DNA from 3 places in the Bradyrhizobium sp. BLXBL-01 genome. Region 1 is predicted to be linked to each of the others. Evidence: predicted binding sites of a transcription regulator. Region 1 holds the regulator's gene; each other region holds the start of a gene.
What was found. Region 1 encodes LexA, which represses DNA repair genes until DNA is damaged. Its sites were predicted from a motif close to TGTTCNNNNTGTGTTCNG; they were not measured.
Positions count from the first base shown of each region.

Region 2: ACNJYA_RS04030 (DNA recombination protein RmuC) is a predicted target of LexA. The motif match lies at 1,633-1,650, and genes of this name have one in related genera.
Region 3: ACNJYA_RS31490 (PA0069 family radical SAM protein) is a predicted target of LexA. The motif match lies at 1,303-1,320, and genes of this name have one in related genera.

Region 1 covers NZ_CP182471.1:3,937,088-3,945,163, forward strand. The annotation lists gene gltX (glutamate--tRNA ligase) at 1-353, opposite strand, end outside; gene ACNJYA_RS18265 (glutamine--tRNA ligase/YqeY domain fusion protein) at 509-2,185, shown strand; gene ACNJYA_RS18270 (YybH family protein) at 2,195-2,581, shown strand; gene ACNJYA_RS18275 (DUF2171 domain-containing protein) at 2,778-3,011, shown strand; gene ACNJYA_RS18280 (ComEC/Rec2 family competence protein) at 3,108-5,387, shown strand; gene ACNJYA_RS18285 (hypothetical protein) at 5,513-5,947, opposite strand; gene lexA (transcriptional repressor LexA) at 6,323-7,024, opposite strand; gene ACNJYA_RS18295 (molybdopterin molybdotransferase MoeA) at 7,201-8,076, opposite strand, start outside.
Region 2 covers NZ_CP182471.1:853,361-861,436, reverse strand. The annotation lists gene fmt (methionyl-tRNA formyltransferase) at 48-971, opposite strand; gene def (peptide deformylase) at 984-1,511, opposite strand; gene ACNJYA_RS04030 (DNA recombination protein RmuC) at 1,681-2,880, shown strand; gene ACNJYA_RS04025 (GIY-YIG nuclease family protein) at 3,031-3,333, shown strand; gene ACNJYA_RS04020 (AmpG family muropeptide MFS transporter) at 3,516-4,880, shown strand; gene ACNJYA_RS04015 (hypothetical protein) at 5,005-5,439, opposite strand; gene recR (recombination mediator RecR) at 5,469-6,071, opposite strand; gene ACNJYA_RS04005 (YbaB/EbfC family nucleoid-associated protein) at 6,073-6,393, opposite strand; gene ACNJYA_RS04000 (DNA polymerase III subunit gamma/tau) at 6,426-8,076, opposite strand, start outside.
Region 3 covers NZ_CP182471.1:6,783,261-6,791,336, forward strand. The annotation lists gene ACNJYA_RS31485 (ribonuclease HII) at 1-24, opposite strand, end outside; gene ACNJYA_RS31490 (PA0069 family radical SAM protein) at 118-1,281, opposite strand; gene ACNJYA_RS31495 (phosphoketolase family protein) at 1,492-3,906, shown strand; gene ACNJYA_RS31500 (acetate/propionate family kinase) at 3,909-5,090, shown strand; gene ACNJYA_RS31505 (RMD1 family protein) at 5,384-6,223, opposite strand; gene ACNJYA_RS31510 (glycosyl transferase) at 6,544-7,119, shown strand; gene ACNJYA_RS31515 (bifunctional helix-turn-helix transcriptional regulator/GNAT family N-acetyltransferase) at 7,183-8,076, shown strand, end outside.

The sequences.
Region 1 (8,076 bases):
CCTTCCGCCCGCGCCTTCTCGCGCATGGCGGCGAGCTCCTCGGCGGTGGCGTAGCAGCGGTAGGCCTTGCCGTCGGCCAGCAGCTGCTCGGCGACCTCGCGGTGTCGGGCGGCGCGGGCGAACTGGTAGATGACCTCGCCGTCCCAGCCGAGCTCGAGCCACTTCAGCCCGTCGAGAATGGCGCCGATTGCCGCCTCCGTGGAGCGTTCGCGGTCGGTGTCCTCGATCCGCAGCAGCATCTTGCCGCCGTGCTTCTTGGCAAAGAGCCAGTTGAACAGCGCCGTGCGGGCGCCCCCGATATGGAGGAAGCCGGTCGGCGAGGGAGCGAAGCGCGTGACGACGGAATCGGACATTCTTGGCAGGGCCTATGCATTGGAGGCGGTGGTGTATAGCAGGAACGGGACATAACTAAAGGGCGGCGGCGGACCTGACAGGCCTTGCTTAAGCTCTTGGCGCGGCCGCGCGAATTTGGCAGAAGAACCGCTGATTTCCCTACAGGATTTTCGTAATGACAGAACCGGTGGCAGCTGAGGTTGGGCGCGATTTCATTCGTGACATCATCCAGGCCGACCTCGACCAGGGCAAATACAAGGAGATCGTGACCCGGTTCCCGCCGGAGCCGAACGGCTATTTGCACATCGGCCACGCCAAGTCGATCGCACTCAACTTCGGCATCGCCCAGGAGTTTCCGGGCCGCTGCCACCTGCGCTTCGACGACACCAATCCGGTCAAGGAAGAGCAGGAATATATCGATTCCATCCAGGCCGACGTGCGCTGGCTCGGCTTCGACTGGGGCAAGAACCTGTTTTTCGCCTCGGACTATTTCGACCGCCTGTATGAATGGGCGGAGCAGCTGATCCGCGACGGCCTCGCTTATGTCGATGACCAGACCCAGGAGGAGATCCGCCTCTCGCGCGGCACGCTGACCGAGCCCGGCAAGAACTCGCCGTTCCGCGACCGCTCGGTGGAGGAGAATCTCGACCTGTTCCGCCGCATGAAGGCCGGCGAATTCCCCAACGGCGCGCGTGTGCTGCGGGCCAAGATCGACATGGCCGCGGGCAACATCAACCTGCGCGACCCCGTGCTGTACCGCATCCTGCATGCGCACCATCCGCGCACCGGCAACGCATGGTGCATTTATCCGAGCTACGACTATGCCCACGGCCAGTCGGACGCGATTGAAGGCATCACGCATTCGATCTGCACGCTGGAGTTCGAGGACCACCGGCCGCTCTACGACTGGTTCATCGAGAAGCTGCCGGTGCCGTCCAAGCCGCACCAGTACGAGTTTGCGCGCCTCAACCTGACCTACACGCTGCTGTCCAAGCGCGTGCTGACGCAGCTCGTCCGCGAGGGTCATGTCGCCGGCTGGGACGATCCGCGCATGCCGACCATGGCGGGCATGCGCCGCCGCGGCGTGCCGCCGGCCGCATTGCGCGAATTCGTCAAGCGCATCGGCGTCGCCAAGGCAAACAGCGTCGTCGATGTCGGCATGCTGGAGTTCTGCATCCGCGAGGAGCTGAACCGCACGGCGCAGCGGCGCATGGCAGTCTTGAGGCCGCTCAAGGTCGTGATCGAGAATTATCCGGAAGAACAGACCGAGGAGCTCGAGGCGATCAATCATCCGGACGACGCTAGCGCCGGCACGCGGAAGATCACGTTCGGCCGCGAGCTCTATATCGAGCAGGACGATTTCATGGAGAACCCGCCGAAGAAGTTCTTCCGCCTGTCGCCGGGCAACGAGGTGCGGCTGCGTTACGCCTATTTCGTCAAGTGCACCGGCGTGATCAAGAACGACCAGGGCGAGGTGGTGGAGCTGCGCTGCACCTATGATCCCGCGACCAAGGGCGGCAACGCGCCCGACGGCCGCAAGGTCAAGGCGACCATGCACTGGCTGCCGGCGGCGACGTCCAAGCCGGCGGAGATCCGCATCTACAACCAGCTGTTCGCCAATCCGAGTCCGGACGCCTCGAATTTCGCGGCCGATCTCAACCCGAACTCGCTCGAGATCCTCGCCGATGCGCGGGTCGAGGCGTCCGTTGCCGAGAGCAATTCGACCGAGCCGATGCAGTTCGAGCGCCAGGGCTATTTCGTCCGCGACAAGGACTCGACGCCGGGCAAGCCGGTGTTCTCGCGCACGATCGGCTTGCGCGATACGTTCGCCAAGGAAGTCGCGAAGGGCTGAGGCGAGGGCATGAGCAGCGAAGCCGACGCCATCGTTTCCGCCATCATCGCGAAATGGTGCGCCGGCTTCGCGACGCTCGATGCGGCCGCGCTGTCCTCGCTCTATGCGAGGAACGCGTTCTTCTTCGGCTCGAACCCAAAACTCTATCGGGGCAGGGACGGCGTTGCCGATTATTTCAACGGCCTGCCGCGCTGGCGCAGGCCGAGCGCGACCTTCTCCGACGTGTACGCCGCGCAGGCCGGCCCTGACCTGATCAACATGGCCGCGATCATCACGTTCGATCTCGCCGGCGAGCGGGACGACCTCGTCGTCAAGATGAGCTGGGTCATCATCCGCGAGGAAGGCGACTGGAAGATCGTCAATCACCACGCCTCGTCGCAGGCGCCGCTGATTTAACGGTCGTTCCATCAGTGTCGTCATTCCGGGGCGCGCCACTCGGCGCGAGCCCGGAATCCATACTCACGATGGTGGTTATGGAATCTCAGATGCGCAATTGCGCATCATAGCTCGCGACTCCGTCGCGCCCCGGAATGACGATTGAAACGAACGCGCGCCTGCCGCGTTGGCCGCGATCCCAACCAAGGATCCCGCCATGCAGAACATCGCAGAGCATATGGAAGTCATCGGCGCCGACGGTGTCCATGTCGGCACCGTCGACAGGGTAGAGGGCAACCGCATCAAGCTGACCAGGAAGGACAGCGGCGAGGGCAGCCACAAGGGCCACCATCATTTCATCGACAAGGGCCTCGTTGCCGATGTTGAAGGCAACAAGGTGCGGCTGTCCGCCAAGGCGGACGTCGCCGTGACGATGGAAGAGGAAAAGTAGGGCGCTCCGTCGCCCGTTCCCGATCTGTACCGCTATTCGCGCAGCCGCACGGTCCGGTAGCCTCCGCACCCGTCGCGTATCGCAAGGTGCAGGGGAATGGCGGAGCCGGGGCGGCCAGGACGCTCCCAGGGAGTTGCCGGGACGTGGCCGGTCGGCCGCGCCGCCCCGGCCGGCGGCTTTGCGCCGGCGGGGTTTGGCATCTGGCCGGCCATCGTCGAAATGCTGCGCCAGTGGGCGCGCGCCGAGGCCGGGCCAGGCCGGCTGTTGCCGTGGGTGCCCGTCGCCTTTGGCGGCGGCATCGCGCTTTATTTCGCCGCCGATCATGAGCCGGTGCTGTGGGTGGTTGCCGCGACGGCCATCGCGCTGATGCTCGGCGCGGTGTTGCTCCGGCGGAGCCGGCTGTTTGCTCCTGCCATCATGATCGCGGCGGTCGCCGCCGGATTTGCCATGGCGACCTGGAAGACGGCGCGCGTCGCCCATCCCGTGCTCGCCAAGCCGCTTTATTCGGTGTCGCTGTCGGGCTTCGTGGAAGCGCGCGACATTCGCGAGCGTACCGATCGCTTCGTGCTGCGCGTCAGCGCGATGGAGGCGCAGCGCGGCGACGTCAAGCTCGAGCGCGTCCGCCTCTCGGTGCGCAAGGGCACGGCGCCCGAAGTCGGCAGCTTCGTGCAATTGAAGGCGCGGCTGCTGCCGCCGATCTCGCCGGTGCGGCCCGGCAGCTATGATTTCTCGCGCGACATGTTCTTCCAGAGCATCGGTGCCTCCGGCTTCGTGATGGGCGCGATCACGGCGTCCAGGCCGCCGGATGCCGGCGGCCTGCGGCTGCGCTACGCCGCCTTCATGCAGGGCCTGCGCGATGCAATCGACGCGCGCATCCGCGCAACGCTCGAAGGCGACAACCGGGCGATCGCAACGGCGCTGCTCACGGGGCGGCGCGATGCGATTACCGCGCCGGTCAACGATGCCATGTTCGTCTCGGGGCTCGGCCATGTGCTGTCGATCTCCGGCTATCACATGGCGGTCGTCGCCGGCGTGGTCTTCTTCGCGGTGCGCGCGCTGCTGGCCTTGATCCCGGGGCTGGCGGCCGGCTTTGCCATCAAGAAATGGTCGGCGGCCGCTGCGCTGGTCGCGGCGGCGTTCTACCTGTTGCTGTCGGGCGCGGAGGTCGCGACGCAACGATCGTTTTTCATGACGGCGGTGGTGCTGATCGCCGTCATGGTCGACCGCCGCGCCATCACCTTCCGCACGCTGGCGGTGGCGGCGCTGATCGTGCTCGCGGTCGCGCCCGAGGCGCTGGTGCATCCGAGCTTCCAGATGTCATTTGCGGCAACGCTCGGGCTGGTGGCGCTGGTGCAGATCGGCATGCCGAACCTGCTTGCCTCACCCGATCATTCCGCGACGGCGCGGATCGCGCTGTGGGGCGGCCGCGAGATCGCGATGCTGTTCCTGGCCTCGCTGATCGCGGGGCTCGCGACCACGCCATACGCCGCCTTCCACTTCCATCGCGTGACGCCATACGGCGTGCTCGCCAATCTCGGCGCCATGCCGGTGGTGTCGGCGCTGGTGATGCCGGCCGGGCTGTTGGGGCTGCTCGCGGCCCCCTTCGGGCTCGACGGCGTGTTCTGGTGGTTGATGGGAATCGGCATCGAGTGGATGGTCCTGGTCGCGCGCTGGGTGGCGGCCCTGCCGGGCGCCGTCGGCCGCATTCCGGCGTTCGGGATCGCGCCGCTGATCGCGGCGAGCCTCGGGCTCATCGTGATGGGCCTGTTGCGCACGCCCTTGCGCTGGTCCGGCGCCCTGGTGCTGCTGGCGGCGATCCTCTGGGGGCTGTCGATGCGCCAGCCTGATGTCCTGATTGCCGGGGATGGCGCGAGCGTCGCGGTCCGGGGCGGGGATGGGCGCTTGCAAGTGATCCGCGCCAGCAAGGACAGCTTCCTGCTGAAGGAGTGGCTGGCCGCCGATGCCGATCCGCGTGATGCCGGCAACGCCTCGTTGGCGAGCAGCGTGTCATGTGACGAGTCCGGTTGCGTGGCGCCGCTCGCGGACGGACGGCTGATCGCGTTGGCGACGCGCATCGACGCGCTGGCCGATGATTGCAGCCGCGCCGCGTTGGTGGTGACGGCGCGGCCCGCGCCGCCCGATTGCGCGGCGATGGTGGTCGATCGGGCGCGTCTTGCCAGTCAGGGCGCGCTGGCTCTGACGCGAAGCGCAGAGGGTTTTTCGGTGCAGGCGGTGAGGGCGAGAGGGGCAAGCCGTCCTTGGCTGCCGGCCGGCGCCGGCGAGGGGGATTTCGACGGCAGCCTCGTGCCGAAGACGGCCGTGCCTCGCAACCGGGACGCAACGCCATCGGAGGCCGACTTGCAGGCCGACGATTGAAGATCAATGCGGGGAAAAACCGGTCCGACGGGATCCCGCAGGACGCAAACCATACCATCTCGCCGGCCGCGGCCGGCGATGGCATTTGAATTTGGCCCTCGACTTTTCGGTCGGGGCCGACCGCGTCAGCCGATCGGCAGGCGCGTGATCGTGGGCCGCGTGTCGGCGACGATCTGCGGCTTGTGCTCGCGCTCGATGGCTTGCTGCGTCACCGGCAATTGCAGCACGGTCGCGCGCTGGCCTTCGACGAGCTGCGTCACCAGCACGTACTTGCCGTCCGGAAATTCGATCGCGTCATGATGGCGATCGGGAATGTGCGGGTCGATCTTGCCGAACTTGCCGACGCGGGAGTTGACGGTGCGCGTCCAGATCCAGCGGTTGTCGTAGCGGACGTTATCGGCGAAAGCGAGCTCCGTTCCCGGCAGCAGACAGACCGCGACGGAGAGATCGGCTTCGGAGGCGAAGCCGCGCGTCGAGGTGCCGCGGAAGGTTGTCGTGACGATCGTCTCGCCAACTTCGGCGGGGCGCGTCGCGACGGCATGCAGGCTATAGTCACACATCGGGTGCTCCTCATACTGGGATAGCGACCCGCGTCTCTTTCGAGGCGCAGGCCTCTATCAGAGTGGAAGCCTCCAACGCTCTGCTCGGTTATGGGCAAATCTGCGGCTCGCATCCGCAGCACGCGATCACATTATCTTTCCCGGATTCGATAGGAACAAACCTCGCGTCCTTGCATTTGGCCCGCACTATCGGCGCTGTCGGCACAACTCTACCGGCGGAGCGAAATGGCCGCGTGTCCGCATGGGCGAGTGTCGCGCGGGAAGAGGCGCCGAACAGTCAGCGCAGAACCAGAAAGACCATCCAGCCGGAGCGGACAAGTATCCGCTCCAATCTTGGATCGACGATCGAAGCGCGCGTAGCGCTTACTTCCGGTATCAGTACTTCCGGTAAAGCCCGATCAGCTTGCCCTGGATCTTCACGCGGTTCGGCGGAAGAATGCGGACCTCGTAGGCGGCATTGGCGGGCTCGAGCGCGATCGAGGCGCCGCGGCGGCGGAAGCGCTTGAGCGTGGCCTCCTCGTCGTCGATCAGCGCCACCACAATGTCGCCGGTATTGGCGGTCTCGTTGCGCTGGATCAGCGCCATGTCGCCGTCGAGGATGCCGGCCTCGACCATCGAATCGCCGCGCACCTCGAGCGCGTAGTGCTCGCCGGAGCCGAGCATGTCCGGCGGGACGCTGATGGTGTGGCTGCGGGTCTGCAGCGCCTCGATCGGCGTGCCGGCCGCGATGCGGCCCATCACGGGCACCGCGACGGGGCGCTCGCCCTCATCCGCGGGCGGGCTGGAGCTCGCGCGCACCTTGCCGAGATTGCCCTCGATGACGCTCGGGGTGAAGCCGCGGCGATTGCCGGCTGCGGCCTGGAGCTCGGGCAGCTTGATCACCTCGATGGCACGGGCGCGGTTGGGCAGGCGGCGAATGAAGCCGCGCTCCTCAAGCGCAGTGATCAGGCGATGAATGCCTGACTTCGAGCGCAGGTCGAGCGCATCCTTCATCTCGTCGAAGGACGGCGGCACGCCGCTTTCCTTCAGACGTTCGCTGATGAACCGCAGAAGCTCGTATTGTTTGCGCGTCAACATCTCGACCAAAGTCCCCCGGTTGATGTCGTTCGATTCCGAGACGATGAAGTCGGCAATAAGCCGCTACATCCTCGAAACAAATCATGAACGGACACTATATGTTCGATATGTGTTCCGCAACTGCTTAATTTATGGTGAACGCGGCCGAACTCGCGGAATGCGTGTGGCTCAGCAGCTCAGACGGGCAGCCGCAGCACCTCGCAAGGTGTGCCGGCCTCGGCCTTCGGCGCGAACGGTGCGCGCACGAGAAGTACCTGTGCCGCAGAGAGATTCGCAAGCAGGGAGGAGTCCTGATGGCTGACGGGAAGGGCGACGCGCGTGCCGTCGTCGCGCACCTCCAGCCGCGCACGCAGATAATCCTCGCGCTGATCGTTGGCGCCGAGGTCGCGGCCCAGCACGGCGCGCTCGCGCTGATGATGAATCACTGAACCGCCCGACAGGGCCCGAATCAAGGGCACCATGAACAGGAAGGCGCACACGTATGACGACACGGGATTGCCGGGCAGGCCGATCACGCGCATCGCGCCGAGGCGACCATGCATCATCGGCTTGCCGGGCCGGATCGCGATCTTCCAGAACGCCATCTCGATGCCTTCGCCCTTGAGCGCCTGCTGGACCAGATCGTGGTCGCCGACCGACGCACCGCCGGTCGTGACCAGGATGTCGGCACCGCTCTCGCGCGCGCGGCGGATGCCGGCGGACGTGGACTCCAGCGTATCGGCGGCAATTCCGAGGTCGATGGTCTCGGCGCCCTCGCTGCGGGCAAGGGCGTGCAGGGCATAGCCATTGGAATAGACGATCTGACCGGGACCAGGCGCGGTGCCCGGCATGACCAGCTCGTCGCCGGTGGCGAGAATCGCGACCCTCGGGCGGCGGATAACGCCGAGATAAGGATGATTCATTCCGGCGGCGAGGGCGAGATCGCGCTCGGTGAGACGGATTCCCTTGCGCAGCAGCACGTCGCCTTCGCGGAAGTCGACGCCCGCAGGGCGGATGTGCCGGCCACAAATTGCGGCTTCCTTGATCGTGACATGCTTGCCGTCGGCAATTGT
Region 2 (8,076 bases), 3.1 Mb from region 1:
GAAGCCTCGGCGTACTGGATACCCCGCCTTCGCGGGGTATGACAGTGTCAGGTGAATTTGGATCCCGACCTCAACGGCACGCCGCGCAGGAAGTCTGCGGCCTGCATGCGGGCCTTGCCCTCGCGCTGCAGCTCGATGATGCGGATGGCGCCGTCGCCGCAGGCGACGGTGAGGCGATCGTCGAGCACCTCGCCAGGGGCGCCGGCGCCTTTCGCCAATTCGCAGCGCAGGATTTTTACGCGCGCATTCTCGAGCTCGGCCCAGGCGCCGGGGAACGGCGACAAACCGTGGATGTGGCGCAGCACCGCGCGCGCGGGCTTGCTCCAGTCGATCCGCGCCTCGGCCTTCTCGATCTTGGCGGCGTAAGTGACGCCGTCCTCGCTCTGTGCCTTGAGCTGGAGGCCACCGCGTTCGAGCGCGGCCATGGCGCGCACCATCAGGTCGGCACCGAGGCGCGAGAGGCGATCGTGCAGGTCGAGCGCGGTCATGCTGTCGGTGATCGCGATGCGCTCGGCCATGGCGACGTCGCCGGTGTCGAGACCGACATCCATCTTCATCACCATCACGCCGCTCTCGGCATCGCCGGCCATGATGGCGCGGTTGATCGGCGCGGCGCCGCGCCAGCGCGGCAGCAGCGAAGCGTGCAGATTGTAGCAGCCGAGCTTTGGCGCATCGAGGATCGCCTGCGGCAGGATCATGCCATAGGCGACGACGACGGCGGCATCGGCCTCGAACGCGCGGAACTCCGCCAGCGCCTCCTCGGTCTTCAGCGTCTTCGGCGTCAGCACGGGAATGCCGAGCTTTCGCGCGGCTTCCTCGACCGGCGTCGGCTGCAATTGCAGGCCCCGCCGGCCGCCCGGCTTCGGCGCGCGGGTGTAGACCGCCGCGATGTCATGACCATGCGCGACCAGCTCGAGCAGCGTCGGCACGGAGAAATCGGGCGTGCCCATGAAGATGAGGCGGAGGGGCATCGACGGAGACCCCTACTCCGCCGCGCGCTTGGCGGCTTTCTCGAACTTCTTCATGACGCGGTCGCGCTTGAGCTTCGATAGATAGTCGACGAACAAGACGCCGTTGAGATGGTCGATCTCGTGCTGGATGCAGGTGGCGTAGAGGCCTTCGGCATCCTCCTCATGCACCTTGCCGTCGAGATCGGTGAAGCGCACGCGCACCTTCGCGGGCCGCTCGACCTCCTCGTAATATTCGGGGATCGAGAGGCAGCCTTCCTCGTACACCGACAGCTCCTCGGACGAGGCGATGATCTCGGGGTTGATGAAGACCCGCGGCAGCGGCTTGGTCTCGCCGTTCTCGTCGCGCTTGGCGAGGTCCATGGTGATGAGACGCAAGGGCTGCGCGACCTGGATCGCCGCCAGGCCAATGCCGGGCGCGTCGTACATGGTCTCGAACATGTCGTCGGCAAGCTTGCGGATCTCGGCCGTGACCTTCTCGATCGGCTTGGAGACCAGACGCAGCTGCTTGTCGGGCAGGATAATGATTTCTCTGAGGGCCATGGCCGCGATTTAAGCCGCGCGCCGGATGCGGTCAATGCGGCCAGGAACCCGTTAACCCCTCGCTAACCATAAAACTTCGCCTTTCGTTAACCATAAAAATTAGGGGGTGGTTAACCCCGATCGTTCCCTCTTCGTTCGCGAATATCGGCGAATCGCGTTAGAAGGGCCCATGAACGAGATCATTTTCATGCTGGGCGACTGGCCGGTGCGCACAATCGATGCGCTGATCGGCTTCGGCGCCCTCGTCCTCATCCTGCTGCTGGTCATCGCGGTGGTGATCGCGCGCTCGGGGCGGCGTGGCGCGGAACTCGCCATGGCGCATGCGATCCGGGCCGACGAGCTCGAGGAGCGCCTCAGCCAGGTGCTGCACGCCCAGAGCGAGGCCTCGGGGCGGGTCGACGCCATGACCCAGGCGCTGGCGGGACGTCAGGCCGAGATGGCGCGGGCGGTCAACGAGCGGCTGGATTCGGTGACGCATCGCGTCGGCCAGTCCATGGAAAATTCGACCCGCAACACCATGGAGAGCCTGCGCGCGCTGCATGAACGGCTCGGCATCATCGACAACGCGCACAAGAATCTCACTGATCTCACGACACAGGTGACGACGTTGCGCGACGTGCTCGCCAACAAGCAGTCGCGCGGCGCGTTCGGCCAGGCGCGGATGGAGGCGATTGTCCAGGACGGTCTCCCCAAGGGATCCTACGAGTTCCAGTTCACGCTCTCGACCGGCAAGCGGCCGGACTGCGTCGTGTTCCTGCCCGACCAGCGCCCGCTCTGCATCGATGCAAAATTCCCGCTGGAGGCGATGACGGCGCTGCACGACGCCCGCACCGACGAGGAGCGGCGCGTGGCCACGCAGCGGCTGCGCAGCGACGTCATGAAGCATGTCAGCGACATCGCCGAAAAATATCTCGTCACCGGCGAGACCCAGGAGATGGCGCTGATGTTCGTGCCGTCGGAATCGGTCTACGCCGAGATCCACGACGGCTTCGACGACGTGATCCAGAAGGCCTATCGCGCCCGCGTCGTGCTGGTGTCGCCGTCGCTGCTGATGCTCGCGATCCAGGTGATGCAGCAGATCATGAAGGACGCGCGCATGCGCGATGCCGCCGACCAGATCCGCACCGAGGTGATCAAGCTCGGCGACGATCTCGGCCGCCTGCGCGACCGCGTCCTCAAGCTGCAGAAGCATTTTGCCGACGTGAACGAGGACGTGCGCCAGGTGCTGATCTCCGCCGACAAGATCGAGAAGCGCGCAGGGCGAATCGAGGAGCTCGATTTCAGCAAGAGCGATGCGGGGGAGGGACCGCGGCTGGTGGCGACGGGGGCGGGCGAGTTGTTCCCGCGGAAGCTCCAGGCGGGGGAGTGAGATTGGGGCACACTGTCATGCCCCGCGAAGGCGGGGCATCCAGTACGCCGCGGCGGTTGTGATGGAACCGAGACGCTGGTGGTTACTGGATCGTCCGCCCCAGTGCGCAATTGCGCACAAGGCGGACGATGACGGTGGTGAGATAGTCACATGGGTGCACGCCATTACTACGTCTACATTCTCGCCAGCCGAATTGGCGGCACGCTCTATATCGGCGTGACGAACGATCTCATCCGCCGAGTGGCGCAGCACAAGTTGAAGCCCATCGAAAGCTTCACGGAGAAGTACGACGTCGCCCGACTTGTCTACTTCGAGCAGTTTGACGATCCCGAGAATGCGATCAAGCGGGAGAAGCGGCTGAAGAAGTGGAACAGGGCGTGGAAGGTTCGGTTGATCGAGCAGCATAACCCAAACTGGGATGATCTCTATCCTGGTATAGCCGGACCACCATAGCGCCGTCATACCCCGCGAAGACGGGGTCTCCAGTCCGCCGCAGCAGTTGTGATTGAACCGAGCCGCTGGTGATTACTGGATCGTCCGCCTTCGCGGACGATGACACCGAGCGTGTTGAAAGCTCTCCCGTCTGACCAGCTACCGCGAGAGTCTTTTCCCCCAGAATCTGCTAACACCTCCCCATGACCGCACCCGACGCGACCTCCTCCGCCGTGACCGCCGCCCCTGCGCCCTCCTGGCGCGAGAGCCTTGCCGTTTACCTGCAGCCGCGGGTGCTGATCGTGCTGTTTCTCGGCTTCTCCTCGGGGCTGCCGCTGGCGCTATCAGGGTCGACGCTGCTGGTGTGGATGCGGGAGGCTGGGGTCGATCTCAAGACCATCGGGCTGTTCGCGCTGGTCGGCACGCCCTATACGCTGAAGTTCCTGTGGGCGCCGCTGGTGGATGCGATGCATGTGCCGCTGTTCACCCGCGCCTTCGGCCGGCGGCGCGGCTGGCTGGTGTTCTCGCAGTTGCTCTTGATCATCGCAATCCTGCTGCTGGCGATGACCGACCCCGCACGCTCGCCGTTCTATGTCGCGCTCGGCGCGCTGCTGGTCGCAACCATGTCCTCGACCCAGGACATCGTGGTCGACGCGTTCCGGGTCGAGAGCCTGCCGGAGAGCGAGCAGGCCGCGGGCATGGCCGCTTACGTCGCGGCCTACCGCATCGGCATGCTGGTCTCGACGGCGGGCGCGCTGTTCATCGTCTCGGGCTTCGAGGGCACCGGCATTCCGCGCCAATCAGCCTGGATGTGGGGCTATGTGGTGATGGCGGCGATGGTGCTCATCGGGACGATCACGGCGCTGCTCGCGACCGAGCCCGAGCAATCGGCGCGGGCCGAGGCCGCGACACAGGCCGATACGGCTTTCGCGCGGGTTCTGCATGCGGCCATCGGCGCCTTCTCGGAGTTCCTGTCGCGCAAGGATGCGCTCGCTGCACTCGCCTTCGTGGTGCTGTTCAAGTTCACCGACGCCTTCTCCGGCACGATGACGGCGCCGTTCGTGATCGACCTCGGCTTCACCCGCAACGACTATGCGGCGATCGTGAAGGGCGTCGGCCTCGCGGCGACGCTGATCGGCGGCTTTGCCGGCGGATTTGTCGCGCGGCGCTATCCGCTGGCGACGAGTCTGTGGATCGGCGGCGTGGTGCAGGCGCTCGCCAACCTCTCCTTCTCCTGGCTGGCCATCGTCGGCACCAACCAATGGGCGCTGGCGCTCGCCATCTGCGCCGAGAATTTCACCAGCGCCATCGGCACCGTGATCTTCGTCGCCTACCTCTCTGCGCTGTGCCAGAACCCGCTGCACACGGCGACCCAATATGCGCTGCTCACCGCGCTCGCGGCGGTGGGGCGGACCTATCTCTCATCAGGTGCAGGCTTCGTGGCGGATACCACGGGCTGGGCGATGTTCTTCGTGATCTGCGTGCTGGTGGCCATCCCGAGCCTGATGCTGCTGGCGTATTTGCAGAAGCGCGGGCATTTCGAGGCGCTGGGGCCGGTGAGGGTTTAAGCTGACGCTCTCACCACCGTCATTGCGAGCGAAGCGAAGCAATCCAGACTGCCCCTGCGGAAACGGTATGGATTGCTTCGTCGCAAGGGCTCCTCGCAATGCCGACCGAGGGAGTGGAGCGCCCCTACTGCTTCTTGATCAAGCTCCACTTCGTGATCACGGCTTCGCTCATCTGGCCGGGATCGCTGGCGCAGGCGACCTCGTCCACCTTCACGGAGATCTCCTTGCCGACGAAGGATTTCAGCTGCGCGGCCTGCGCGTCGCTGGAGGTGACGAGCTGGAACGTCTCGGGGCCGGTTTCGAGATTGCACAGCCCGTTCGGCGGCGGCAGGCGGCGCGGTTCCGACGTGATCTGGTAGGTCGCGACGCGCTTGCCGTTCTTGACGTCGCGCACCTTCATCGCGTTGAGCTCGCCCGAGAGCACGTCGCCATTGTTGATCGGCTTGCCGGGCTTGGACGGCGGCGGCGCCTCGTCGCGTTGCTGCGCGGAGATGGCCGGGGTCACCAGCATCAGCATCGTCGCGACCAAAGCGAAGCGTGTGGCGAAAAGTTTCGTCATGTCGTCCGTTCCGTGGAAAGTCTGGATGGCTAGAACAGGGTGCGCTGCCGCATCGCAGCCGATAGCGTACCTTCGTCGAGATAATCAAGCTCGCCGCCGACGGGAACCCCGTGGGCGAGCCGCGTCACCTTCACATTGGCGTCCTGAAGCAGGTCGGTGATGTAATGCGCCGTGGTCTGGCCGTCCACCGTCGCATTCAGCGCCAGGATGATTTCATGCACCTCGGCTGCGTGGGCACGCGCCACCAGTGCGTCGATGGTGAGGTCCTGCGGGCCGACGCCGTCGAGCGGCGACAATGTCGCGCCGAGCACATGATAGCGACCCTGGGTCGCATTGGCCCGCTCCAGCGCCCAGAGGTCGGCGACGTCGGCGACAACGACGATGATGGAGGGGTCGCGCTTCGGATCGGTACAGACCGTGCAGGGATTTTGCGTGTCGATGTTGCCGCAGGTCTTGCAGACCTGGACCTTGTCCAGCGCCACCTGCAAGGCGCTCGACAGCGGCATCATCAGCGCTTCGCGCTTCTTGATCAGATGCAGCGCCGCGCGCCGCGCCGAGCGCGGACCGAGGCCCGGCAGCCGCGCGAGCAGCTGGACCAGCCGCTCGATCTCAGGACCTGCAACAGCGCCCATCTTATTGGCCGAACAGCCCCGGCGGCAGGCCGAGCCCGCCGGTGAGGGCCTGCATCTTCTCCTGCATGGCGGTCTCGGCCTTGCGGCGCGCATCACTGAGGGCGGTGACGAGCAGGTCTTCCAGCACCTCGCGCTCTTCGGCCTTCATCAGCGAAGGATCGATCCTGACGCCCTTGACGTCCATCTTCGCCGTCATGCGCACGGCGACGAGGCCGCCGCCGGAGATGCCCTCGACCTCGACGTTGGCGAGCTCGTCCTGCATCGCCTGCATCTTGGATTGCAGCTGCGCCGCCTGCTTCATCATGCCGAGAAAATCAGCCATGGGTGCGTGTCCTTGAAAACAAAGAATTGGCGCTAGAGATCGTCGTCGCCGTCGGAACCGTCAGGCGGATCGTCGCTGCCATAGTCGGCATTAATATTGGTCTCCGGCGCCTCGGGGGCAAGCCTGCGGACCTCGACGACCTTGGCGCCGGGGAAACGCGACAGCACCTCCTGCACGCGCGGATCAGCTTCCGCGGTACGGGCATGCTCCTGCTTGGCCGCCTGGTTCACCGAGCGCAGCGTCGGCTGTCCCTGCTCGTTCGAGACGATCACGGTCCAGCGGCGGCCGGTCCACAGCTCGAACTTCTTCGCAAGCTCCGAGATCATGGTCTTGGAGGCGTTGGGCTCGAGCGCGACCTCGAGCCGGCCCTCCTCGAAACGCACGAGACGCATGTCGCCTTCGAGCGCGCCCTTGGTCATGAGGTCGCGCTTCTGCCCGGCGAGCGCAACCAGCTGGGTGAAGCTCGTGATCCGCAGCTGGGGTGCCGCCCCTTGCGGATCCGGCGCGGGCGCCGCCATCTGAGGTCGGGCGCCACCGCCAAACGCAGTCGGAGACGATGTCGGCATCCGCACAGGTGCTGGCGAAATCGGCGCAGCGGAGGCAACCGGCGCGGCGGGGGCGCCGCTGCGCGCGCTACTTCCACCGCTCACGACCGGCGAGCCGCCGCCGTTCTGCTCGAGCATCTTGATCGCTTCGTCGGGCGTCGGCAGGTCGGCGACATAGGCGATGCGCACCAGAACCATTTCCGCCGCGGCCGCGGGGCGCGTTGCGGCCTGCACCTCGGTGATGCCCTTGAGCAGCATCTGCCACATCCGCGACAGCACGCGCATCGAGATCTTCGAGGCGAACTCCTTGGCGCGCACGCGCTCGGTCTCGCCATAGGCGACGTTGTCGGCAGTCGCCGGAATGACCTTCACACGGGTGACGAAATTGACGAACTCTGCGAGGTCCGAGAGCACGACGATCGGGTCGGCGCCGACACCGTACTGGTCACGGAACTCCTTGAAGGCGGCCGCGATGTCGCCGCGCGCCAGCGACTCGAAGAGGTCGATGACGCGGGTGCGGTCGGCGAGGCCCAGCATCTGCCTGACCGCATCGGCCTTCACCTGCCCCGCCGCATGCGCGATCGCCTGGTCGAGCAGCGACAGCGAATCGCGCACGGAGCCTTCCGCGGCCCGCGCGATGATGCCGAGCGCCTCCGGCTCGATCTCGACGTTCTCCTTGGCCGCAATACTGGCGAGGTGCTTCATCAGCACGTCGGCCTCGACGCGGCGCAGGTCGAAGCGCTGGCAGCGCGACAGCACCGTGACCGGAACCTTGCGGATCTCGGTGGTCGCGAACACGAACTTGGCGTGCTCCGGCGGCTCCTCCAGCGTCTTCAGGAAGGCGTTGAACGCCGCCGTCGACAGCATGTGGACTTCGTCGATGATGTAGACCTTGTAGCGGGCGCTGGCGGGGGCATAGCGGACGCTGTCATTGATCTGGCGGACATCGTCGACGCCGGTATGGGAGGCGGCGTCCATCTCCAGCACGTCCATGTGCCGGCTTTCCATGATCGCCTGGCAATGCACGCCCAGCGTCGGCATGTGGATGGTCGGCCCCTTCACCGATCCGTCCGGCATCTCATAGTTGAGGGCACGGGCGAGGATTCGCGCAGTGGTGGTCTTGCCGACGCCGCGGACG
Region 3 (8,076 bases), 2.8 Mb from region 1:
TTTGGCGACCTTGTCCCGAATCATGGCCGGGATCGTGCGCCAGGGGGCTTCGCCAGCGCAACCGGGAACCCAGGATATTCCCGTTATTCAGGCCGGCCGCCCTACGCCCACCGCCAATCAGAACAGGCTGAGCTGATCGCCGTTCCGCTTCGGCCGCGCAAAGTGGTCCGTCGTCAGCTTGGAGCGCCGCTTGTTGAGGCCGAGCCTGTCGCAGGCGATCTCGAAGCGGCGGCCGATGGTCCAGGCCATCGGTCCCGTGCCCTTCATCCGTTCGCCCCATTTGGCGTCGTAGTCGCGCCCGCCCCGCATGTCGCGGATCAGGGTGAAGACGTGGCGATAGCGGTCCGGATAGTTCGCCATCAGCCATTCGCGGAAGAGATCGCGCACCTCCAGCGGCAGCCGCAGCAGCACATAGGCGGCTTCCTTGACGCCGGCATGGACCGCGGCATCGAGGATGCGCTCGATCTCGGAATCGTTCAGTGCAGGGATCACGGGCGCGACCATCACCGTGGTGGGGATGCCGGCCTCCGAGAGCTGCTTGAGCGCCTCCAGCCGCTTCGGCGGCGTCGAGGCCCGCGGCTCCATGGTGCGCGCCAGCTTCGGATCGAGCGAGGTGACCGAGATCGCGACCTTGGCGAGGTTGCGCTTGGCCATCCGCTGGAGAATGTCGATGTCGCGGAGCACCAGCGCCGACTTGGTGACGATGCCGACGGGATGCCCGGCGCCCTCCAGCACTTCCAAAATGCCGCGCATGATTTTGCGCTCGCGCTCGATCGGCTGGTAGGGATCGGTGTTGGTGCCGATCGCGATCATCCGCGGCTCGTAGCCGGGGGCCGCAAGCTCTTTCTCGAGCAGCAAAGGAGCATCGGGCTTGGCGAACAGCTTCGACTCGAAGTCGAGCCCGGGCGACAGGCCGAGATAGGCGTGGGTCGGCCGCGCGAAGCAATAGACGCAGCCGTGCTCGCAGCCGCGATACGGATTGATCGATCGGTCGAAGCCGATGTCGGGGGAATCGTTACGGGTGATCACCTTGCGCGAGGTGTCGATGGCGACCGTGGTCTTGAACGGCGGCAGCTCGTCCAGGCTCTGCCAGCCGTCATCGAAAGCGACGCGCGCCTCGGCCTCAAAGCGGCCGCTGGCGTTGGATTGAGCGCCCCGCCCTCGCCTGCGCGCGCGGTCGATGGCGACGCCAAGCTCGGGGAAATCTGAAGGCGCACCCGCCGGCTCGGAGGGCGCCGTGACCGGCGGGTGCTTGAGAGCATGAGAGGATGCTGGACTCATGCAGCCAAGATAGCACGACATAGGAACAAATCAAGAACACAAACAAAAATCGTGAAAACAACCCCATGCACAGTAGAGCTGCCCAAACTTCGCGCGTCCGCCTTTGACCTCACGCAACACGGCCGTCACGCCCATCCCGTTTCATGCCCGACGGATCGATCACCGCGGAACCGGGTTGGTGACGATCGCGAAGTGAAGGTCGGCAGGAACATGACAATCCAACAAAAAACGGCCGAAGCGAGCAGCGACCTCGATCTGCTCGATCGCTATTGGCGCGCCGCCAACTACCTCTCGGTCGGGCAAATCTACCTGCTCGACAATCCGCTGCTGCGCGAGCCGCTGCGGCCCGAGCACATCAAGCCGCGTCTGCTCGGACATTGGGGCACCACGCCGGGCCTGAATTTCATCTATGCCCATCTCAACCGCGTCATCCGCGCGCTCGACGTCAGCGTGATCTATGTCTGTGGTCCCGGCCATGGCGGCCCCGGCATGGTCGCCAACACCTATCTCGAAGGCAGCTACAGCGAGATCTATCCTAGCATCGCGCGCTATGCGGACGGATTGCGCAAGCTGTTCAGACAGTTCTCCTTCCCCGGCGGCATCCCGAGCCACGCCGCGCCGGAAACGCCGGGCTCCATCCACGAAGGCGGCGAGCTCGGCTATGCGCTTGTGCACGCCTATGGCGCGGCATTCGACAACCCGGACTTGATCGTCGCCTGCGTGGTCGGCGACGGCGAGGCCGAAACCGGGCCGCTCGCTGCGTCCTGGCACTCCAACAAGTTCCTGAACCCCGCCCATGACGGCGCAGTGCTGCCGATCCTGCATCTCAACGGCTACAAGATCGCCAACCCCACCGTGCTCGGACGCATGCAAGACGCGGAGATCCGCGACCTCTTCCGCGGGCTCGGCCACGAGCCGCTGTTCGTCAGCGGCGACGATCCCAAATTGATGCACCGGGCCATGGCCGATGCGCTGGACGTCGCGTTCGCCAGCATCCGCTCGATCCAGCAACATGCCCGCGACGGCCGCACGCGCGTCGAGCGGCCGCGCTGGCCGATGATCGTGCTGCGCAGCCCGAAGGGCTGGACCGGCCCGAAGGAGGTCGACGGCAAGAAGGTCGAGGGTTTTTGGCGTGCCCATCAGGTGCCAGTCGCAGGCTGCCGCGAGAACCCGGCGCATCTCAAGGTGCTCGAAGACTGGATGCGCAGCTACGAGCCGGAAAAACTGTTCGACGAAGGCGGCGCGCTCATTGCCGAGCTTCAGGCGCTCGCGCCGGAAGGGACGAGGCGGATGGGCGCCAATCCACATGCCAATGGCGGCGTGTTGAAGAAGGAGCTGAAGCTGCCGGACTTCCGCAGCTTCGCGATCGAGGTGCCGCAACCCGGCGAGGTCGTGGCGGAAGCGACGCGCGAGCTCGGCAAATTCCTGCGCGACGTCGTTCGCCTCAACGCCCAGCATCGAAACTTCCGCATCATGGGCCCGGACGAGACGGCATCGAACCGGCTCGACGCCGTGTTCGAAGCCACCGAACGCGTCTGGATGGAGCCGACCGAGCCTTACGACGTGCACCTCGCGCAGGACGGCCGCGTAATGGAGGTGCTGAGCGAGCATCTCTGCCAGGGCTGGCTGGAGGGCTACCTGCTCACGGGACGGCACGGCTTCTTCTCCTGCTACGAGGCCTTCATCCACATCGTGGATTCCATGTTCAACCAGCATGCCAAATGGCTGAAGGTGACGCGCGAGCTGCCGTGGCGGCGTCCGATCGCCTCGCTCAATTATCTCCTGACCTCGCATGTCTGGCGCCAGGACCATAACGGCTTCAGCCATCAGGACCCCGGTTTCGTCGATCTCGTCGCCAACAAGAAGGCGGACATCGTCCGCATCTACTTTCCGCCGGACGCCAATACGCTGTTGTGGATCGCCGATCATGCCTTGCGCACCTACAACCGCGTCAACGTGATCGTCGCCGGCAAGCAGCCGGCGCCGCAATGGCTCTCGATGCAGGACGCCGCGACGCATTGCGCTGCCGGCATCGGCATCTGGACCTGGGCGGGAACGGAGGACGGCAAGGGCGAGCCCGACGTGGTGATGGCCTGCGCCGGCGACGTGCCGACGCTGGAGACGCTCGCCGCCGTCGACCTGTTGCGCAAGGCGATGCCGGATTTGAAAATCCGCGTCGTCAACGTCGTCGACCTCATGACGCTGCAGCCGCGCGAGCAGCATCCGCACGGTCTGTCCGACCGCGACTTCGACAGCCTGTTCACGCGCGACAAGCCTGTGATCTTTGCCTATCACGGCTATCCCTATCTCATCCACCGGCTGACCTATAACCGCACCAACCATGCCGGCATGCATGTGCGCGGCTTTGCCGAGGAGGGCACCACGACGACGCCCTTCGACATGGTCGTGCTCAACGAGCTCGACCGCTACCATCTCGCGATCGAGGCCATCGAACGCGTGCCGGGACTGGCGACGAAGGCCGCGCAGGTGAAGCAGCAATTCCGCGACAGACTGATCGAACATTCCCGTTATGTCCGCGAGCATGGCGAGGACATGCCTGAGATCCGCGACTGGGTCTGGCAAAACAGAGCCGGCGGCAACACGCCGACCGAGGCCGGCGACTAGCGATGACGGACGCGGTCCTCGTTCTCAACTCGGGATCGTCGAGCATCAAGTTCGGCCTGTTCGATGTCGCGGTGGCCGAGCCTGCCCTGCTCTGCAAGGGCCTGCTGGACGAGCACGAAGCCAAACCCCGGTTGGTGGTGAAGGGCCCCACGGGCGAAGACCTGTTCGAGACGAGGAAGGAGACGCCGGAGGCAGCCGGCGGCCATCTGTTCGCCGACGTGCTCGCCTTCATCGAGGACCGGTTCGGTGGACGCAGCCTGCGGGCCGTCGGCCACCGCATCGTTCACGGCGGGCCGGATCATTCAGGCCCGGTGGTCCTGACCGACGACATCATAGCGAAGCTGGAGGCCTTGACGCCGCTCGCGCCGCTGCACCAGCCGCGCTGCCTCGCGCCGGTGCGCACGCTCGCGGCGATCCGGCCCGGGCTGACGCAGATCGCGTGTTTCGACACCGCCTTCCACCACGGCCTCGCACCGCCGGCGAACCGCTTCGCCATTCCCCGGCGATTCCAGGCGCGTGGCGTCAGGCGCTACGGCTTTCACGGCCTCTCGTTCGAATATGTCGCGGGACGCCTGGCCGAGATCGCGCCGGAGCTCGTCGCAAAGCGCACAATCATCGCACATCTTGGCAATGGCGCCAGCCTCTGCGCCTTGCGCGATGGCCGCAGCATCGACACCACGATGGGGCTCACGCCGCTCGACGGCCTCGTGATGGGCACGCGTTGCGGTGCGATCGATCCGGGCGTGCTGCTCTATCTGCAACAGCACGAGAACATGCCGGTCGCAGAGGTCCAGCACCTGCTCTATCACGAGTCCGGGCTCATCGGCGTCTCCGGCATCTCTGCGGACATGCGCACGCTGCTGGCAAGCCACGAGGCTGCGGCGCATGAGGCCGTCGATCTCTTCACCTTCCGTGCCGCGCAGCAGGTCGCGATGATGGCGACCACGCTCGGCGGCCTGGACTGCCTGATCTTCACCGGCGGCATCGGCGAGCATGCAAAGGAGATCCGCAGCGCGATCGGCGAGCGGCTTGGGTGGTTCGGCATACGAATCGACGCAGCGGCGAACGAAACAGCACGCGAGCAGATCAGCGGCGCCGATAGTACTGTCGACGTATTCGTCATTCCGACGAACGAGGAACTGATGATCGCTCGGCATTGCGCAGCGGTGCTGCGGGCGATGTGAGCTCCAGCCGAAAAGGGAGTGTCGGAGGGTGGGCAAAGCGAAGCGTGCCCACCGATGGCCGGTGGGCACGGCGCAAGTGCGCCTTTGCCCACCCTACGATTCTGCAGACGATGATCGCTCATCCGACCAGCGGGTGGTATCAGCCAAGCCGTCATTGCGAGCGAAGCGAAGCAATCCAGACTGGTTCCGCGGCGGGATTCTGGATTGCTTCGCTGCGCTCGCAATGACGAAGAATGCGGCGGCCGCGCAGATCAATCGTACTGTCCTATCATGCCGGCAATAGATTCCCGCTCTCAGTGCGTCCCCGACCATATCTGAAAGCACCCCATCGCGATCTCGATCACGATCAGCACCACGATCGCGATCTCGAGGCGCAGCGAGCGCTGGGTGTCGATGATGTCGGTCAGTGCGTTGGCGGTCTCCGACACCGCGGCGAGCTTGTGCTCGAGCGTGTCGAGGCGCTCCTTCAGCTCGTACTCGTCCTCGAGACGGGAATAGAGCCGGTCGAGCTCGGGTTTCTCCCAGAGCACGTCGGGCTTCTCCGCCACCGCGACGCGGCCGGCGACGCGCTGCTGCACCAGCAGCGCGTTGCCGATCAATTGCAGAATGCCCTTGCGCCGGCGCGGCGTTCGGCCGTGCTCGGCGAGCTCCCGTGCAAACGGTTCGATGACGTCGAACACCGCGGCGACGCGGCGCTCGTCGCGCGCCAGCGACGTGCTCTTGGCAAGCGCATCCGCGACCAGCAGCAGCCGGTCGTCGGAGAATTTGGCGAGGCAGATCGGCCCGCCCGGCTGGATCGTCTCGGCGGCTTCCTCGTTGCAGAGCTGCGCCTGCGCGATCTCCTCCTCGTACGGGCTGAGCTCTCCCGTCACGCGCGATTTCAGGTTATCGACGAGGACCTTCTCCTCGGACGGCAACAGCCCGATCAAGACGACGACGCCGTAGCGAAAGATCACGGCAAGGCCGGCATGGACGCGGAAGGCGGCCGGCGTCGAGGACACCAGCGTGCCGATCTCGAGGCTGGATGCATTGATGCGCTCGCCCAGCATCAGCGCCCGGATCCGCAAGGTCGGCGCGGCCTCCTGCTTCGGCGACGTCGGCGCCGCGTTAACGGCGAGTTGATCGGCGTTCATACAAGGTCTCTCCCGGCACCGAGATCACGCATTTCGTTCGACCTTCCCCAAGCTGCCGCCTCGTCCGAGGAAACCGACGGCCCGCACGGCGAATGCCGCCATGAAGCTCCGGGTTAATACCGTCAGGATCGGCTTGTGCCGAAACATTCGGCAATATTGCCAACCCGCGCCGGACACATTTGGCTGCTATGAACTGGCCGCAGTTTACCATCGCACGCCGAAGAGCCGTCCGAAAGTTGCACTCGGCAGCGCGACGGGTCTATGACAACATCATTGCAACACTACGCTTCTCCCGAAGTGCAGACACCGAAGCCTCAATCATGCTGAGCGTCATCATCCCGACCGAAGGCGTCGAGCAGACGGCGGTCGCAACCCTCGCCGCGCTGGTCCCCGGCGCGGCCGCCGGCGTGATCCGGGAAGTGCTTCTGGTCGACGGCACGCGCAACGGGGTCATCGAGCGCGTTGCCGACGTCGCAGGCTGCCGTTTCATCGGCTTCGAGGGTCATTCGCAAGGCGCCGCGCTTGCCGCCGGCGCGCTCCAGGCCCGGTCGCCATGGCTGATGTTCCTGCCTGCCGGTGCCGTGCTGGAAACCGGCTGGATCGAGGAGACCACCCAGTTCATCCAGGCCGTCGCCACCAGTGGCCGGGATCGTGCGGCGGTGTTCCGCTATGCGCGCTCGCCTTACGGAAATACCGCGTTGCGCGACGTCCTCTGGGCCGTGGCGCGAAAGCTCGTCGGTCCGCTGGGCGATCAGGGACTTTTGATTGCGCGTGATCATTACGACCGGATCGGCGGCTACCCGCCCCACGCCCGCCATTCCGAGGCGCGGCTGCTCCGGCGGCTCGGCCGGTCGTCCAGGACCATGCTGCGCAGCCGGATCGTCATGGTCGGCTGAAGCGCCGAGCTACTTGCCAACGTCAAATAATTAATTGACAATGGCAAATATCGAGGTGATCCCATGCTATCGAAAGCTTCGCCGTCAAGCGCCGTGGCCGAACAGGTCACGGGCGACCATGTGGCGGCGGTCCGCGCCTTCAACCGCTTCTACACCCGCAAGCTCGGTGTGCTCGACCAGCACCTCGGCAAGAGCCCGTTCTCGCTCAGCGAGGCGCGGGTGCTCTACGAACTCGCCCATCGCGACGACCTTGCGGCAAAAGAGATCGGCAGCGAGCTCGGTCTCGATCCCGGCTATCTCAGCCGCATCGTCCAGAGCTTCGACGAAAAGGGGCTGATCACGCGAAAGCCCCTGCCCGCGGACCGCAGGCAATACCAGCTCAGCCTCACCGCCAAGGGCCGGCAGGCCTTCGCCAAGCTGAACCTGAGCTCGCAAAACGAGGTCGCCGCGATGCTGGCTCAGCTCTCGCCCGGCGATGCCACGCGGCTCACACAGGCCATGGCGACCATCGAGGCCGTGCTGGAGCAACGCCGAAGCCAGCCCGCGTCCTTCATGCTGCGCAGCCATCGCGTCGGCGACATGGGCTGGGTCGTCTCCCGCCAGGCTGCCGCCTACGCCGCGGACTACAACTGGGACATCAGCTACGAGGCGCTGGTCGCCGAGATCTGCGCGCAGTTCATCAGGAATTACGACGCCGCGCGCGAGCACTGCTGGATCGCGGAGGTCGGCGGCGAGCCGGTCGGCTCGGTGTTCCTGGTCAAGGCCACGGACGAGATCGCCAAGCTCCGCCTGTTGCAGGTGGAGAAGAAAGCACGGGGCCTCGGTGTCGGCCGCGCACTGGTCGAGCAATGCATCCAGGGCGCTCGCGAACGCGGCTACAGCAAGATGACGCTGTGGACGCAGAGCATCCTCGTTGCCGCACGCGGGATCTACAAGAGTACGGGATTCAAGCTGGTC